DNA from 4 places in the Blastomonas sp. 34TW genome. Region 3 is predicted to be linked to each of the others. Evidence: riboswitches for the same ligand, from Rfam matches in the RefSeq annotation. Region 3 holds a riboswitch; each other region holds the start of a gene.

Region 1 (4,217 bases), on a different contig from region 3:
CATGCGGCGAAAAGTTCAGCGCGCAGGGTATCGGGCAGTGCTGCCAAAGCCTTGCGGTACTCTGCCATCGGCCAGTGCTGATGTGTGCATTGAAGGAGCGCTGCCAGTCCGGCCTGCGCGTCAGTGGCATATCCCGCCTCGGCCAGATCGGCCAGGATCGCCTCGGCAGAAGCCAGCGCATCCAGCCCCACGGCGTGGGCCATCTGGTATGTCTTGCCGGGATAAGTAGACAGGACCAGCGCAACCCGCCGTTCTGCAACCGGCGTTTGGGCAAGTGCGATCCAGCCCGCCACCCGCGCGGTGATCGCCCCAACCCGGCCTGCATCGGCGCGATGGATGGTGCGGGCAAAGCCAAGCGCGGGATCGCGCGTCCCCGCCTCCTTGAAGCTGGCGACGCCTGCAAACACCCGCCCGTCAATTTCGGGCAAGACCACGTGCATGGCAAGGTCTGCCGGGGAAAGCCCGCGCGAAGCCGCTGCCCATCCCGCGCGCCCGGACGTGGCCAGCGCCAGCTGAAACACGGGAACGCCCGCGCCATCAAGCGGGGTGGCGCCGTCATCGCCCCGCGCGGAAAAAGCGGTAGCGTTGATGATCGCTGCCGGGCCAAGCCCGCGCACCCAGCGGTCCACCTGTTCGCGCACCTGCGGGGCTTTCAGCGAGGGGACGAAGATCGACAATGCATCGAAACCGCGCTGCTCGAACGCGGTATGCAGGGCGGCAAACGGGTCCAGATCGTGGGCGGTCAGGTAAGAACGATAGAACACGATCAGGACCAGCGGCCTTGCGGGATCGCGCGCAAAGGCTTCAAGATCGATCACGCCCCGGCCGGGATGCCAGCCTCCCGCCATCAGCAGCGGATCGAATGTCCGGGCGGGGGCATCAATCAGCCCCGCCAGCTGCGACAGCGCGGCAAGCGCCGCCTGCGCCGCCCTTGCACCGCCAGCATCGCACCACTGCGCAAGTTCGCGCAACGCGGTCACCGGCACGGTCGAGGCCGCATCCAGCCGCGCATCCTCAAAGCCGTCGCCGGGCAGCACGGCCAGCACGATCCCGCGCGACCGGGCCAGCGCCTCGACCTGTTGCAGCCCGTAGCTCCAATAGGGCGTGCCGCCGATCAGCCGGATCAGGATCGCCTTTGCGCCCGACAGCGTCCGCTCGGCATACGTGTCGACCGACAGCGGATGCATCAGCGCCGCCAGATTGGCGAGCCGCAGCGAAGGAAATGTCGCATCGTCTGCACGGGCCTGATGCCATGCCGCCGCGAACGCCCCCAGATCGCTGTCCGAAAAGGACAGGACCACAAGATCCGCGGGCTCTTGCCCCAGATCCTGCGGGACGGCGGTTTCCTCCATCCCGTGCGTTTCGCGGAAAATGACGTGCATGGCCCGCGCCTTACGCCAGCAGCACCGCGCGAATGGCATCGGCGTCGACGTGATCGTGCTCGGCAATGGCGACCAGCGTGGTGCGGCGCGGCTCGTCAGGGCGCCACGGGCGATCGTACTGGTGCCGCACCCGCGCGCCCACCGCCTGCACCAGCAGCCGCATCGGCTTTCCCGCAACGGCGGCATAGCCCTTTACGCGCAGGATATGGTGATCGCGGGCCAGCGTCTCGATCCGCGCGACCAGCGCCGCCGGATCGGCGATCTCGCCCCATTCGATAACGGTGCTGTCAAAGTCGTCGTGTTCGTGATCATCCTCACCATCATGGTGCGATGGGCGCGCGGCGATGTCGTCCTCGGCTGCGGCATCAAGCCCCAGGATCACACGCGGATCGACCACGCCTTCGGTCAGTTCTATCACCGGAACCGGGCGACTAAGCTCTGCCGCAATGATCGCGCGCGCGGCGGCTACGCCTTGGGGTCCGGCCAGATCGACCTTGGTCAGCAGGATCATGTCGGCGCAGGCCAGCTGATCCTCGAACACTTCCGACAGCGGCGTCTCGTGATCGATGCTCGGATCGGCGGCGCGCTGGGCGTCAAGCGCTGCCACATCGGGCGCGAACCGGCCTGCCGCGACCGCTTCGGCATCGGCCAGCGCCAGCACGCCGTCCACGGTGATCCGGCTGCGGATCGCAGGCCAGTCGAACGCCTTGAGCAGCGGCTTTGGCAACGCCAGACCCGATGTCTCGATCAGGATGTGATCGGGGCGCGGATCAAGCGCCAGCAGCTTTTCCACCGTCGGGATGAAATCGTCCGCCACGGTGCAGCAGATGCAGCCATTGGCCAGCTCTACGATGTTTTCCGCCGGGCAATCAGGAATGGCGCAGGACTGCAGAATCTCGCCATCCACACCCAGCGAACCGAATTCGTTGACCACCACGGCCAGCCTGCGGCCACCGGCATTGTGGATCAGGTGGCTGATGAGCGTGGTTTTCCCCGCGCCCAGAAAGCCCGTGATGATGGTGACCGGCACCTTGGACAGGGACGCCTTGGACAGGTCTGGCATAGTAACTTCCCCGCGCGCCAGAGCGAGACACGGCGGGGCTTGCCGGACAAGTCCGGTCGGCGCGCGACGACGGGCGGGCGCGACAAAGCACCCGTAACCACGCAACCCGTGCAGCCCCAGCCACACAGCTTCGTCGCTCAGACGGAGAGTTACCGTGCCGTGACCATCCCCTGGATCAGGCAAGAGCGACCGGTGCGCCGGCAGGTCTCCTGGCTCGCGGGTCACAGCTTGATGCACGCCTTCCCAGACTTGGCGCTTGCGCGCTGCCCAGTGGCTGCTCCTGAATTCAGGAGCATGTGCATCGCGCTATCCGCTTACAGTTGCAGGGACAGCCACGGATTTGGGAGCACGCTCCCGCACCGCATTCCCGATTAAGCCCCTTGCGGGGCACCGGCGCGATCATTGAAGGGCGGGTTACCCCGATCCTTCACCGCGCGCTCTAGACGAAAATGCCAGCCAAGCCAATTGATGATGTTGCTTCACGCAACGTGGACGGTCAGGCACCGACCGAAACCTCGATTTCATCGAACCGCTTCCATCGATAGATCGCGTAACTCGCCAGCCAGCAGAACACGAAAAGACCGATGATGGCGAAGCCCAGACCATTGAAATTTTCACCCAGTTCAATGGCGATCCGCCATGGCGCACCCGTAAGGGCCAGCTTGTCGCCAATCAGGGCCAGCGTTTCGATTCCACCAATGACAATCGCCACGATGGCCGAGATCAGGGTGATGGTGATGTTGTAGTAGAGCTTGCGGATCGGCTTCACGAAGGCCCATTCATAAGCGCCCAGCATCACCACGCCGTCCGCCGTATCGATGAGGGCCATACCGACCGCGAACAGGGCGGGCAGGACCAGGATTGTCCCGATCGACAGGCCATCGGCGGCCTGGCTGGCCGACATGCCCAGAATGGCAACTTCGGTTGCTGTATCGAACCCAAGCCCGAACAGAAACCCCAGCGGGGCCATATGCCAGCTTTTGTTCACGAGGCGGAACATCGGCCTGAACAGTCTGGAAAGCAGACCGCGCCCACCCAATAGCAGATCAAGATCGTCCTCGGCATAGCTGCCGCCTGCACGAACATGGGCAAAAGTCCGCCAGACAGAGCGCAGGATGACCAGGTTCATGCCGGCGATCGTGAACAGGAAAAGCGCGGAAATCACGGTTGCAATCACGCCACCGATTTCCTTGAAGGCGCCGAACTGCGACAGCGCGCTGGCCGTCACCGCAATGATGATCGATGCTATGGCAATGATTCCGGAATGCCCGATCGCGAACCAGAATCCGACCGAAACCGGGCGCTGCCCGTCCTGCATCAGCTTGCGGGTCACATTGTCAATCGCCGCAATATGATCGGCATCAACCGCGTGACGCAGGCCCAGCCCCCAGGCAAGCACAGCGGTGCCGAGCATTAACGGCTGTGCATGAAACAGGCTGAATGCCCAGACCCAGACCCCAATGTTGGCGGCGATCAATCCGGCAAACAAGGCACCAATTCGTCGGCGCAGAGACAGGGATGGCAGTGACTTCGTGAGGTGCATGATTGGCTCGGCGATTGAGGAATATACAAACGAAGGATGGCGCCGCAGACGTGCTGCAGCGCCGCCCATCAAGGGATTTCGCTAGAAATTGACCTTTGCGCCAATCCTCACAGTTCGAGGCTCGACCACGCGGCTCAACCGGCCTTCCACCGGAGCACCTGCATCGAAGGCGGGGATGTAGGACTCGTAATAATAGGCGATGTCCTTGTCCCGGCTGTCGAAGATGTTC
Region 2 (4,217 bases), on a different contig from region 3:
CGCATGGCTGGCGGTATAGTTTCCATCAAGCGCAAGCCAAGGGAACGGCCGCCAGAAGGCGACGATTTCATAGCCATGACGCCCACTGGCACCCGACGGTTCAACAGCATTGGAATCGCCAATGAAACGAAGTTCGCTGCCGACATGCAGCCACCAGTAAGTCGCGGTTAACGTGACCCCGGAGAATTGAATGCGTCCTCCCAGTTCCTTGCCGATGCCGCGAACCAGAACGGGAACAGGCGTGTCCCTGTTGACCGCACCCCGAACATCGTTGGAATGGAATCCACGGCCCCAGTTGGCGTAGAGTTCAAGATGCGGCGTAACCTGATAGGCGATTGACGCCTTGGGAGAGAGAATCGACGCTGAGCCACTGCCTTCGCCCAGCGACGCCGCAACAGAATCTCGTGCACGCACGGAATAGTGATAATAGTCCCCGCGAAGACCACCTGTCACACGCAGTCCCGCCAAGGGTTTCCAAGCGACTTCGCCGTAGAGCGCGGAAGACAATTCCCCGACCCGAAAGTGCCCGAGAGATTCAAGAAATGCGCGGGCAGCCGTTCGATCGACACCAACATTCCCGACGGCGTCGTATCTGTTTTCGGTGCCAAGGCTCACAGCCAGACTGTCAGCGATTTCCCAATGTTTTTGTGCGGACAGCCCGAGGACCCAACGCCGGTCGAACTGCTTGATCTGCGCGCTTGTGCCATCCGGATCGGTGTAAGTGGGGTTCGAGAACATCGACCAGTCGTAAAACTGGGCATAGACATTGGCGCGCCATGTCGGTTGCTTGACCGCGATGTTAGCCACCAGGCGCGTCGTCTCACCCCGCGCGGAAGGATCTGGAGAGCAGAACACATCCGCACACAACGCCGTGCCGATAATGCGCTCGGGGATTTGCTCGGTTGGGTGCCATGTCGCCCGGTAGGCATGGAGAGATGCCTCCAATGTGCCCGCACCGGTCGGCATGCTATATTTCGCGAACCCCGAGTAATGGCGCAGACGTTCAGGTTCCTGCCACGGTCCGTCATAGGCCTTGGCCTGGGCGACAAGCGTGAGGTCTCCGCCGCCCAGGTCGTGCAATGTTCCACCCGCAGCGACGCGGCGCCAACCATATGAACCAGTCTCGGCCGATGCCCATGGCCGGTCATAACCCTTGATGGTCGTCATATAGGCTGCTCCCGCCAGAGCGAAATCACCGCCATCGGCGCGGTAGGGCCCTTTACGAAAATCCTCCCGGCCCACGATCTCCGGAATGAGGCCGTTGAGGTCGAGATAGCCATGACCATGTCCGTGGGTACGAAAGTTCATCTGCACATCATCGATATAGGTACTGAAGTCAGACCCATGGTCGAGGTTGAAACCGCGCAGGAAATACTGGTTGGCTTTGCCGCTCCCAGAATGCTGGGCTGCAACCAGCCCGGGCACCGCTTCCAGCAGTTCGGCCACGCGGAGAAGAGGCCGCACGAGGAGATCGGCCCCTCCGACGCTTCCTTCGCTCGCTGATTTGGCAGTGCCGATCATGGCCTCACCGCGACCGAAAACCACAATGTCGTTACCCGCCACGACTGCATCCGCGCTTGTTTGCGATGCCTTTTCAGAGGTTTCGGCAAATGCCGGTTTTCCGATACAGATCAGCGCAAGGGCGCTGCTGGTAGTAATGGTCTTGATCACTAAATAGTCCCCCGGCGTCTTGCGACGTGGCCGGGGCAAACCCGCGCGAACGGGCGACACGCGCGGCGGCCGGACGCCATGGGCGGCCGACGCACGTCTCCGATGCGGCCCCAGCCGCTCGTTCGTCGCTCAGACGGAGTTCACCGTGCCGCAGCCATCCTCTGGACCAAGGCAAGAGCGACCAGACGCCGGCAGGTCTCCTGGCTCACGGGTCACAGCTTGATGCACGCCTTCCCAGACCTCGCATGATTTAGCGTCCGGCCCAGTGGCTGCCCCTTCCAAGAGGAGCGATGTACATCGCGCTATCCGCTTACAGTTGCAGAGACAGCCGCGGATTTGGAAGCAAGCTTCCGCACCGCATTCCCGATTAAGCCCCTTTCGGGGGCACCGGCGCGATCAATGAAAGGCGGACTAGTCTGCCCGTCGATACCTCACCTAACTGAAGTGATCGGAAAAGCCAATAACGCTTGGAGCAGGGATTGAATCAACGATTACTGCATCCCGCGCCACCATTGCCATTGGCACGGCCAGAGCGCACCAACCGCGCGCACTCGATTTGAATGGCGGGTTTTCACTGAACCTATCGTTGGCCATCGGACTCCTGTACGACCGGAAGTGGTCGCCACCTGCCGGAAGCTCATGGAAATTGGATATCGGAATGGCGACGTGTTCGCCTTCCCCGACAGATGGCGCGAATATCTTGTGTAAATGTCTCAAATCAATTCCTCGTGCCGCGACACGTTGGATAGCGCGTACATCCCCAGAACTGATTTCCCGCGCGGTGGCCGCGCCGAGCTGTGCGTCGGCGCATTGACGAACCACATTGCGGACACGACGGCGCCGACGATGGTTGCTGGCTTGCCGTTGTGGTCGAGCGCGACGGGGGGACCGGCGCTGAAGGGCGTGGCCTGACCACAACTCTAGACTGGCTCGTTGGAACAGGTATACCCAGCGCCTGCAAATCATGAGCAGCTTGCGCACGTCTGCCTAACGCATCCAGCAAGGCGGGATCACCAGTTTGCGCCCGAGCGGCGATCTGTTGCGGCCCTGACTGCAACGCCGCGATCGACGACGTTATCTTGGACTGTAGGTCATCGCGTTTCGTTGCCCAGTTTGTTCGAACGGAATTTTCTGCCTGGATGTCGGACGCATCTGGCGCAGCGTTGTACCGGAACTTGTCTTCGTGTATCTTGCGCCAGGCAACGAGCTTAGCGGTCATGGCATCACCGAAACCGGGCACCGAGCGTACCTTGCTCGCCTTGATGTCGGCGGCCGTTTCGATGCCATATGAAGCTAGAGTCGCCGTCTTGGCCGGGCCGATCCCGGAAATCTTCGCGCGCCTGATGTGGAAGCGATCAAGGAACTCGTCACGTTTGCGTGCTTCGCGGGTAGTCTTCAGTCGCTGAATATCGTTCGCCTGATCTCGGTCGAGATCGCGGAAGGCTTGAATCCATTTCTCGACGTCGTTCTGGACGACGACCAGCTCACTAAGCCCGAGCCGATCGACGAAGCCTTGCTCTAGAGCTTGCACGCGCTTGTCCGCGTCGGTGTAGGCTTGCGTGAATGGAGCCTGCTCAGGCGCGCCGCCGAAGAATTTGATCAGGCCGAAAATGCCTATGCCAATCCAGAAGATTGCGGCATTCGGAGCTCCCATGGCGCCCGCGAATGCGGCCAACAGCGCGACGGTTCCGAGGACGCGCCGCCCCGTTTGTGCTCTCCGCGCCGCGGCAACGGCCTCACTTGCGCTTGCAAGCTGCCCCGACCAACTAGGCAGCAGAGAAACTGGATCAGGGAGCTTAATTGCCCGAAATTGAGCGGCAATTCGCTCGATGTCGAACGGTCCCCCGGGCGCGAACTTCGGCGCCGTTCCCAGAAGATCGGGGAACATATCTACGCCAGACTGGCCGCCGACGCGGCACCAGACGCATTTTCCGGCCGCCGACGGAAAATAGTGGGTGCGGACCTGGCCACAGTGGCTGAGCGCTCCCTCGAGCTCCTTCATGAGCCCAGCCCAGGTAACTGCGCTTGGTCGGGCGCCGGGATTTTTGCCAAAGGCTGCCTCGAACGCCTCGGCGATACGAGGAGGGAAATCCTTCAGGCTGATAGACGCCGGCGGCGGGGTCGTCCGCGTCTCCGCAGCGCGGGTTTGGGAGAAGGCGAAGCGATGCTGCGCGATCGCGTCGCTCATCGAGAGGTCGGCACCGGCAAAGCGGCCTGCATAGGGATGTTTGCCCATTGCCAGCAGATGGAAAATTGCCACGGCCAGGCCAAAATTGTCGTGCGCCTCCGTCCGGCGAACCTTCGACAGATCGACGCCATGCAGCTCGGGGGGCGTGAAATCGGGGACCCCGACCACACACGGGAAGAGCTTTCCCTCTCGAGAGTATTGGAAGCTGTCCGCATCGATCAGGGAAACCGTCGCCTCATCAGACACGAGCACACCGGAATGATTGAAGTCCCCAATGACGCAGCCACTTTGGTGAACCTTGACGACCGCATTCGCCACGTTAAGTGCAGCCCGGACGAGGAAGCGGTAATCCGCCTTT
Region 3 (4,217 bases):
GAAAGCCTGAACGGGGCGCGTGGGCACCGCAGTTCGAGGGCGACGTGCTCGCCATTGCTGAGGGCATGGAGGATGCGGCGAGCTATACTCAGATCAAAGGAGTCCCTTGCTGGGCAGCACTCGGGAATAAGCGTCTCGCGCTAATCAACGTTCCGGACCAAGTTGGCACCCTTTACATCGCCGCGGACAACGATGGTCCAGGCCGATACGCTGCAATGGCGGCAGTTGGATCACATAACATACCAGAAAGGCAGCTCTTGCGTGATCCGCCGCCAAGGCCTTTCCACGATTGGGCAGAAGCTCAGAGCCATATCCGTTAAATGAACATCAGGCTGAGTGTCGGCGATGAAGATCGGGCGCGAGGCACCGACAAACGCTGTAAGCTGTTGAACGAGCCATTCGGAAACATACCGCAAACTTGCCGGTCGAATTTCAGCATCGATATGCAGTTCCGACTTCCGCCGTCGAAGTTCATAGGCCACACCATCATAGAAAACGGATCGGTCCATTGAGGAACCCGTTTCAAGCAGTGCAGCGAAACTACGCAGACCGATTACTTGCATCTTTCCCACTACAAAGCTTGCGGGATTATCAATCGCGTCAATTCGATTTATGGCGAACCATTTGCCCATGAAATCTCGGATTTTCGGTGATGGGGCCAAAGGAAAACGCTATCACTTCAAGACACAGCTTGGTTTTATCCTGTATGTCAATTATACTGCCGCTGACTTCGGTTAAAATCCGTTGTCAACAGATCGCGCCGGTGCCCGAGAGGGTTTAATTCGGGAACACGGTGAGGAGCGGCTTTTGCTGATCCGAGTCCGAGGCTGTCCCTGCAACTGTAAGCGGCGAGCGCGATGCACATCGCTTCCACCTTCGGGCGGGAGCAGCCACTGGGCCGGACGCTAAGTCATGCGGGGCCTGGGAAGGCCGTGCATCAAGCTGTGACCCGCGAGCCAGGAGACCTGCCGGCGCTTGGTCGCTCTTGCTGCGGTCCAGGGGATGGCCATGGCACGGTAAACCTCCGTCTGAGCGACGAATCGATGTGACTGGGTCTTTCAGCGGCCCCGGCGCTGCGGGCGCGCGCCAGGAGAAAGCTGCTGACCACCTCACGTGGCGACTTGGTCTTGGTTCGTGGCGTCCGGACCGGAGACACCTGCAATGCAAATGTCATATAGTGCCTGACGTTATGGCAATCCGCCGCTTGGTCACCCTCAAGAAAGACAATGACCATTTGGTCGTAGAGGTAGACCTCGATGGGCCGATGCCGATTGGCCTTGTGGTCCATAAGGGCGAGCGCGACGCTACCATGCGGCTACTCATGGCGAAGAGTGGCAGCGCAATCGACAAACCCGGAAGAGTTTGCAGATTTCAACCCGATCAGTTGGGCTCTGCTGAAATGCTTGTCGATGAGCTTCGCGACAGGCTCCGCCGGATCGCTTCGAAACCCCTTAGTCTCAAGCAGATTGAGAAGCTGTTGTCGCTCACCCCCGCCGAACGCAACCGGTGGTCGAAAGATGGCCGACTGCAAATTTCCGGGACATCCAAAATACGCCGAGGGGACAACCTCATTTCGCTCGCGACCTATAATGTGGATGCGGTGGAACGGTTGCTTGAAAATCCTGCCATCGTTGAGGCTTGGCGTCGTTCCGATGCCAGTCGTTAAGGGATTGGCTTTCGGGCGACTTTCGACTAGTGGATCAACGTCAACGGTTTAAGACCGTTGTCAACAGATCGCGCCGGTGCCCGAGAGGGCTTAATTCGGGAACACGGTGAGGAGCGGCCTTGGCTGATCCGAATCCGAGGCTGTCCCTGCAACTGTAAGCGGCGAGCGCGATGCACATCGCTTCCACCTTCGGGCGGAAGCAGCCACTGGGCCTTACGCTTGTCCAAGCGCGGCCTGGGAAGGCCGTGCATCAAGCTATGACCCGCGAGCCAGGAGACCTGCCGGCGTTTGGTCGCTCTTGCTGCGGTCCAGGGGATGGCCATGGCACGGTAACCTCCGTCTGAGCGACGAACCATTGCGGCTGGGGCCGCAGGGTTAGTCCTGCGCGGGTGAATTGTGCCCACTCGCGTTGGCCTGGCCGACCGTTCGTGCGCTCTCCCGACTCGCCTTGGGAGTTGATGGATCCGGTTGCCCCTTTTCGTCGCGCAGTTGCTCGGCACCAAGGGGGTATCCCGATGAAGAAACCTGTTCTCGTATCCACGTTTGCGCTGGCGCTAGCCAGCTGCCCGGCCTTCGCGCAGTCGAACCCGGGACAGCCTACAACCAATGACAGCGGAGAAACCATTGTCGTGACGGCGTCACGGTCCGGTGAGGCCGTGGCCGTAAACAAGCTCGGTGCGTCGGTGACGGTACTGGACAGCGAAGCGTTGGAGCAGCGCCAGACCCGGATTGTTTCGGACATTCTGCGCGATGTGCCGGGCGTTGCCGTGAGCCGCACCGGCGCTGCTGGCGGCCTCACCCAGCTCCGGCTTCGCGGCTCCGAGGGCAACCACGTCCTCGTTCTGATTGACGGTATAGAAGCTTCGGACCCGTATTTTGGCGAGTTCGATTTCGCCACTCTCATTGCCGATCCCGAAGCCCGCGTTGAAGTCCTGCGAGGGCAGCAGTCCTCGCTTTACGGTTCGGACGCGATCGGCGGCGTTATCCAGTATCTGACATTGACCGGGAAGGAGGCTCCGGGGGTCAGCTTGCGCGCAGAGGGCGGCAGCTTCAACACCTTCACCGGAAGCGCGCGTGCTGGCGGAGTGTCTGGCGATCTCGATTATGCTGTGTCTGGCGCTTACTATCACACCGGCGGCTATCCCACGGCACGAAATGGCAGCAGGGATGTCGGCTCCGACATCGCAGGCCTTTCGGCCAAGCTCATCTGGTCGCCGTCCGAAACCTTCAAACTGACCGGCGTTGCCCGCTACAGCTTCACGGAAGCCGATACCAACAACAGCGAGAACAATCCGGCGAGCCCGCTATTCGGATTCACCGTCGACAGCCCCGGCGTGTTCTTCAGAAACAAGGCCTTCTATGGTCTTGTGAGAGCTGAACTGATCGGGCTCGACGGCCGCTGGACGAACGCAGTGACAGGGCAAGTCGCGTTGAGCGAGCGCAAGGGCTTCGACGCTGCGGGCTTCGATTACGGCAACAAGGGTAACCGCTACAAAGGCTCGTTCGAATCGAGCCTGCGGCTGGGCACCGACGCCATCCGGCATCGCCTGACCGCCGCAATCGACGTCGAGCGCGAAGAATTCCAGAACACCACACCGTCATCCTTCGCGTTTCAGGGAAAAAGATCGACCGACAATGTCGGGATTGTCGGGCAGTATGAACTGCTGATCAACGACGCATTCTCTTTTGGTGCATCGATCCGCCATGACGAAAATGATCGCTTTGATGACCCCACAACTTGGCGGGTTCAAGGCAGTTATTCGCTCCCGACTGGTACCCGTGTTCGCGGTGCCTATGGAACGGGGGTCAAGAATCCGGGCTATTTCGAGCTCTATGGATTTTCCGATGGCCGCTATATTGGCAACCCTAACCTGAGGCCCGAGAAGTCGGAAGGGTGGGAAGCCGGCATCGAGCAAAGCTTCAGCGATGGCAAGGCCACCATAAGCGCGACCTATTTCGATAGCCGCCTGAAGGACGAAATTTTCACGACCTTCCCCGCTCCGACCTTCATAGCGACGCCATCAAACCGTGCAACTTTGTCGAAACAGCATGGCATTGAGGTGGCCCTTGCCGCCCGTCCAATTCCCCAGATCAGGCTGGACGCCGCCTACACATGGCTTCATGCGCGAGAAAACGGCACAGTCGAGGTGCGTCGCCCCAAGCATATCGGCAGTTTCAACGCGACAGTGTTCAGCAAGGATGAGCGCTTTTCGGGTACGTTGACAGTGCGCTACAACGGGCGTCAGACCGATGTCGCGTTTACAAATCCAAGCTTCATTCCGGTGCGCGTGTCCCTGAGGGAATATGTACTGGTTAACCTGAATGCCGAATACAAGTTGCGCCCCAACATTTCGTTGTTTGCGCGCGTAGAAAACCTCATCAACGAGCAATACGAAGAGGTGTTCAGTTTCGCCACTCCGGGCCGCGCAGGCTATGGTGGCGTTCGCGTCCGCTTCTGATGTTCCGCAAGGCGCTCTGCCTCCTTTGGATGATCTCCGTGCTTCCGGCTCTGGCCGGTTGCACGGAGCCGTCTGGTAGTCGCAGCCAGGCG
Region 4 (4,217 bases), on a different contig from region 3:
TATGGGTGTCTAAGTGCAGCCACCCGCGCATCCATCTCGCGGGCGATCCGCTCGCCCCGCGCCCGCTCGCCCAGCTGTCCGGCGGTCTCGATCAGCACGCGCCGCACGCCCGCCAGATCCTCGGCATAGCCCAGCTGCAACACCGGCACCCCGGCGCGCGCGAAGAACGCACCCGCATCCGCGCCGCCGCCATAGCTGCGCACGACCAGATCGGGCTTGAGCACCAGCACGTCCTCGGCGCGCGGGGCAACCTTGGGCATGCCTTTTGCCGTCTCGCGCATGTACGAGAAATCGCGCGTCGCATCGGGCGAGAGCGCGAGAATGCGATCCCGTCCGAGAAGTTTCAGCACATATTGATCCGCGCAATAATCGAGGCTCACGACCCGCATCGCCCGAACCGGAGGTTCGAGTGGTGCGGGTGTCGCGGCCTTGCCCAGCGAGCAGGCGGTGAGGATGCTGCACATGGCGAGCAACAAAGCGCCCACCCCCAACCGTTTGTCCCGAGCGTGTCGAGGGACCTTGCACAACCGATGCGCGCACGTCCCTCGACTTCGCTCGGGACAAACGGAGAAAGGGGGGAGAACCCTTGACATCACATCTTCAACCTGACCCCCGCATAGCCCGCACGTCCGGGCACGCCATAATTGAACGCGGTCTGGTACGCCTCGTCAAACAGGTTTTCGACCCGGCCATAGACTTCCAGATTGTCCGAGATGCTCCAGCTAGCGCGCAGATCGACGCGGACATAGCTGTCGAGCCGCACGGTGTTGGCGACATCGTCGAACGTGTCGCCGACCATCAGGAAGGTCGCGCCCAGCGCCGGCCCCCAGGGGGATTTCCAGTCGACAAGCACCGAGGCGCTGTCCTTGGCGCGCCGCGCGAGCCGGTTTCCGAAATTGACCCGGCCCGAAAAGTCCGCTTCGCGCGAGCGGTTCTCGGTATCGACCAGGCTGTACTGTGCCTGCACGGTGAAATTGGGCACCGGCTGCATCCACAGGCCAAGCTCCACGCCTTGCGCCCGCGCCGCCGCAATATTCTCGAGGCTGAACGTCGCCGAAGAAAAGACGATAAGGTCCTCGGTATTGCGGCGGAACCAGGTCGCCTGCGCGCGGAGCTTGCCGTCGATCAGCGACTGTTCGATCCCCGCATCATAGCTGCGCGCTGTTTCGGGGCGCAGATCGGGATTGCCGAATGCGGCGAGTTGCTCGCTGAGCGCCGGGGCGCGGAAACCCTCGGCATAGGTCGCGCGGATCACGGTATCGCCGTCATTGGGCGTATAGGCGATATTGCCGCCCAGGCTGGTCTTGCTGCCGAACACCTGCTGGTCGTCGACGCGCACGCCGCCGGTGACGGTCAGCCCCTTGAGCGGTCGCACGATGGCCTGGCCGTAATAGCTGGTCATGTGCACGTCACTGACATCCGGCGCAGTGTTGAACGAGGGGAAGAAGGTGCTCGCCTCGCTCTGTTCGTGCTCCACGCCGAACACCAGGGTTAGCGCGTCGGCAACATCGGCAACGCCCTGATATTCGAATCGGTCGAGCGTGCCCTTGGCTCGTGCGGGGTTGAACGATCCGGGGGTGGGATCGGTGGTGATGCGCTTGATGTCGGTGCGGGTATAGGCAAAGCGATTGCGCCACCGGCCGTCGAATAGCGCGACATTGAGCCCCGCATAGCCCACGAACTGGCGGTTGTCGGTCACCGGCAGCGTATCGGCAGGCGGATTATCGAACTCGGTCTCGCCATCGGTATAGAAGCCGCGCAGGTCGAGGCTGATCGCATCGCTGAAGGCGACGCGCAGCTTGCCGTTGAGCGTCAGGTTCTCGAACCCGTCCTTTTCGGTCGCGCCGCGCCGCTCATCCCAGGCGGAAATGCCATCGGTGCGAAAGTAGCTGCCGCCCAGCGACCCCGAAACGATTCCGGTCTTGCCCGAGACGCTGGCGACAAGCTGGCCGGTGTCACGATAGCCATATTCGCCGCGCGCATTGGCCTGCAGCCCCTCGCTCGGTTCGATCGTGGTAATGTTGATGACGCCGCCGATCGCCTGGCTGCCCCAGATCACCGAATTGGGTCCACGCAGCACCTCAACCGATCCGATATTGCCGGTGAGGATCGAGCTGAAATCGAACGCCCCCGAGGGCGACGACGGATCGTTGATGCGGACGCCATCGACCAGCACCAGAGTTTGCGAGCTGTCGCCGCCGCGGATGAACACGCTGGTGGTGCCGCCGGGGCCGCCGTTGCGCGCAACGCTGATGCCGGGCAGCGTCTGCAGCACGTCGCTCAGCACCTGGGTCTGGCGACGGTCGAGCTCTTCCTTGTCGACCACGGTGATCGACTGGCCGGTCTCGCTCCGCTTCTGGACGATGCGACTGGCGGAGACGACGATATCGTCGTCCTGGTCGTCGGTGGCAGACTGCGCATGGAGCGGCGTGGCCACGGCCAGAGCAAGCGCGGACACGGTGAAACTGCGGATGAATTTGGACACGGTTTTCCCTCAGCCCCAGCCGCCGCCGAAGCGGAAGGGCAGATGAACGACATTAAGGCCCGCCGGGATCGCTCCCGGACGCGACTATGGCCTGTGGCATGTCGTTACGAAGGAAAAAACTTTCCCATCCGAACAGGCTGGACCCGGCCCCCGGATGAACGACGCGATGGCAGGTCTCCTGGCTCGTCGATCATCGCCTCGGGCCGTCTTCCCGGGATCGCTCCCAGTGACATAGTGGCCGTCGGCTCCCGACTGACAGTTGCGGGCACAGCGCCGGATTTGCACCGGCTTCCCTCTTCGCCCCCCGGCTAAGGGAGGAACCATCTGGATGCGCAATTGCTGGATTTGGGCAGGCTTGTCAATCCGGCCTTACAAAAGCCCCGGCCTGCCCTGCTGACAGGCCGGGCTTCAGGGGATCAGATCAGCTCGACCGCAACCGCCGTCGCCTCGCCGCCGCCGATGCAGAGCGATGCGAGACCGCGCTTGCCGCCATGTGTCTGCAGGGCGGAAACCAGCGTGGCGATGATTCGCGCACCGCTCGCGCCGATCGGGTGGCCAAGTGCGGTCGCGCCGCCATGCACGTTGATCTTGTCGTGCGGGATGCCGAGGTCGCGCATCGCGATCATCGACACGCAGGCGAACGCCTCGTTGACCTCGAACAGGTCGACATCGTCGACGCTCCAGCCCGCCTTTTCCAGCGCCTTGCGGCTGGCATCGACCGGCGCGGTGGTGAAGCGCGCCGGCGCGTGCGCGTGGGCGGCGTGCGACACGATCCGCGCGACGGGCTTGAGGCCCAGCCTGTCGGCCACGCTCTGGCGGGTCAGAACCAGCGCCGCTGCACCGTCGGAGATCGACGAGGCATTGGCAGCGGTGATCGTGCCGTCCTTGGCAAACGCCGGCTTCAGGCTCGGGATCTTCGACGCGTCGCCCTTGAGCGGCTGTTCGTCCTTGTCGATCGTCTCGGTGCCCTTGCGGCCGGTGATCTCGACGGGGACGATCTCGCGGTCGAAGCCGCCCGAGCTCTGCGCCTTCTGTGCGCGGGTCAGCGAGGCGATGGCATAATCGTCCTGGTCCTGGCGGGTGAACTGATATTCGCCTGCGGTTTCCTCGGCAAAGCTGCCCATCGCGCGGCCGGGTTCATACGCGTCCTCGAGTCCGTCAAGGAACATGTGATCCATCACCCGGTCATGGCCAATGCGCGCGCCGCCGCGATGCTTGGTGAGCAGATAGGGCGCATTGGTCATGCTCTCCATACCACCTGCCACCAGCAGATCGACCGAGCCCGAGGCCAGCGCCTCTGCCCCCATGATCGTCGCCTGCATGCCGCTGCCGCACATCTTGTTGACCGTGGTCGCCTCGACCGATTGCGGCAGGCCGGCCTTGAGCGCGGCCTGGCGCGCCGGGGCCTGGCCTAGCCCAGCCGGCAGCACGCAACCCATATAGATGCGCTCGATCGCATCGCCCGAAACCCCAGCCCGCTCGACCGCCGCCTTGACGGCAGTCGCGCCGAGATCGGTGGCGCTGGCGCCCGAGAGCGAACCCTGGAAGCTGCCCATCGGCGTGCGCGCATAGGAGACGATGACGACGGGATCGGCGGCGGAAAATGCGGTCATGGCATGAGTCCCTTTTCGAATGTGGTGAAAGCGCCTTCCCCTAGGGCCAGCGCGATTGCAAGAGGCTTGGAGTACAAAGCGCTTGGCCTGTCTCGGGGCGAGCCGCTATGCGCAAGGGC

Evidence for each region. A riboswitch is a leader RNA that binds a small molecule or an ion and turns the genes downstream of it on or off. The one in region 3 is predicted to bind cobalamin.
Region 1: it holds a riboswitch for cobalamin, as region 3 does, so the genes downstream of both, cobW (cobalamin biosynthesis protein CobW) here and OPU69_RS18510 (TonB-dependent receptor plug domain-containing protein) in region 3, are expected to answer to the same signal.
Region 2: it holds a riboswitch for cobalamin, as region 3 does, so the genes downstream of both, OPU69_RS18020 (TonB-dependent receptor) here and OPU69_RS18510 (TonB-dependent receptor plug domain-containing protein) in region 3, are expected to answer to the same signal.
Region 4: it holds a riboswitch for cobalamin, as region 3 does, so the genes downstream of both, OPU69_RS10215 (TonB-dependent receptor plug domain-containing protein) here and OPU69_RS18510 (TonB-dependent receptor plug domain-containing protein) in region 3, are expected to answer to the same signal.

What each region holds. Positions count from the first base shown of each region.
Region 1 covers NZ_JAPFGW010000019.1:8,758-12,974, reverse strand. The annotation lists gene cobN (cobaltochelatase subunit CobN) at 1-1,382, opposite strand, end outside; gene cobW (cobalamin biosynthesis protein CobW) at 1,393-2,445, opposite strand; cobalamin riboswitch at 2,628-2,855, opposite strand; gene OPU69_RS18025 (HoxN/HupN/NixA family nickel/cobalt transporter) at 2,942-3,988, opposite strand; gene OPU69_RS18020 (TonB-dependent receptor) at 4,070-4,217, opposite strand, start outside.
Region 2 covers NZ_JAPFGW010000019.1:4,323-8,539, reverse strand. The annotation lists gene OPU69_RS18020 (TonB-dependent receptor) at 1-1,671, opposite strand, end outside; cobalamin riboswitch at 1,845-2,078, opposite strand; gene OPU69_RS18015 (topoisomerase DNA-binding C4 zinc finger domain-containing protein) at 2,390-4,217, opposite strand, start outside.
Region 3 covers NZ_JAPFGW010000021.1:367-4,583, forward strand. The annotation lists gene OPU69_RS18495 (DUF7146 domain-containing protein) at 1-320, shown strand, start outside; gene OPU69_RS18500 (hypothetical protein) at 231-632, opposite strand; cobalamin riboswitch at 745-987, shown strand; gene OPU69_RS18505 (hypothetical protein) at 1,205-1,666, shown strand; cobalamin riboswitch at 1,724-1,966, shown strand; gene OPU69_RS18510 (TonB-dependent receptor plug domain-containing protein) at 2,182-4,125, shown strand.
Region 4 covers NZ_JAPFGW010000006.1:217,643-221,859, forward strand. The annotation lists gene OPU69_RS10210 (ABC transporter substrate-binding protein) at 1-464, opposite strand, end outside; gene OPU69_RS10215 (TonB-dependent receptor plug domain-containing protein) at 593-2,485, opposite strand; cobalamin riboswitch at 2,637-2,825, opposite strand; gene OPU69_RS10220 (thiolase family protein) at 2,902-4,098, opposite strand; gene OPU69_RS10225 (prepilin peptidase) at 4,206-4,217, shown strand, end outside.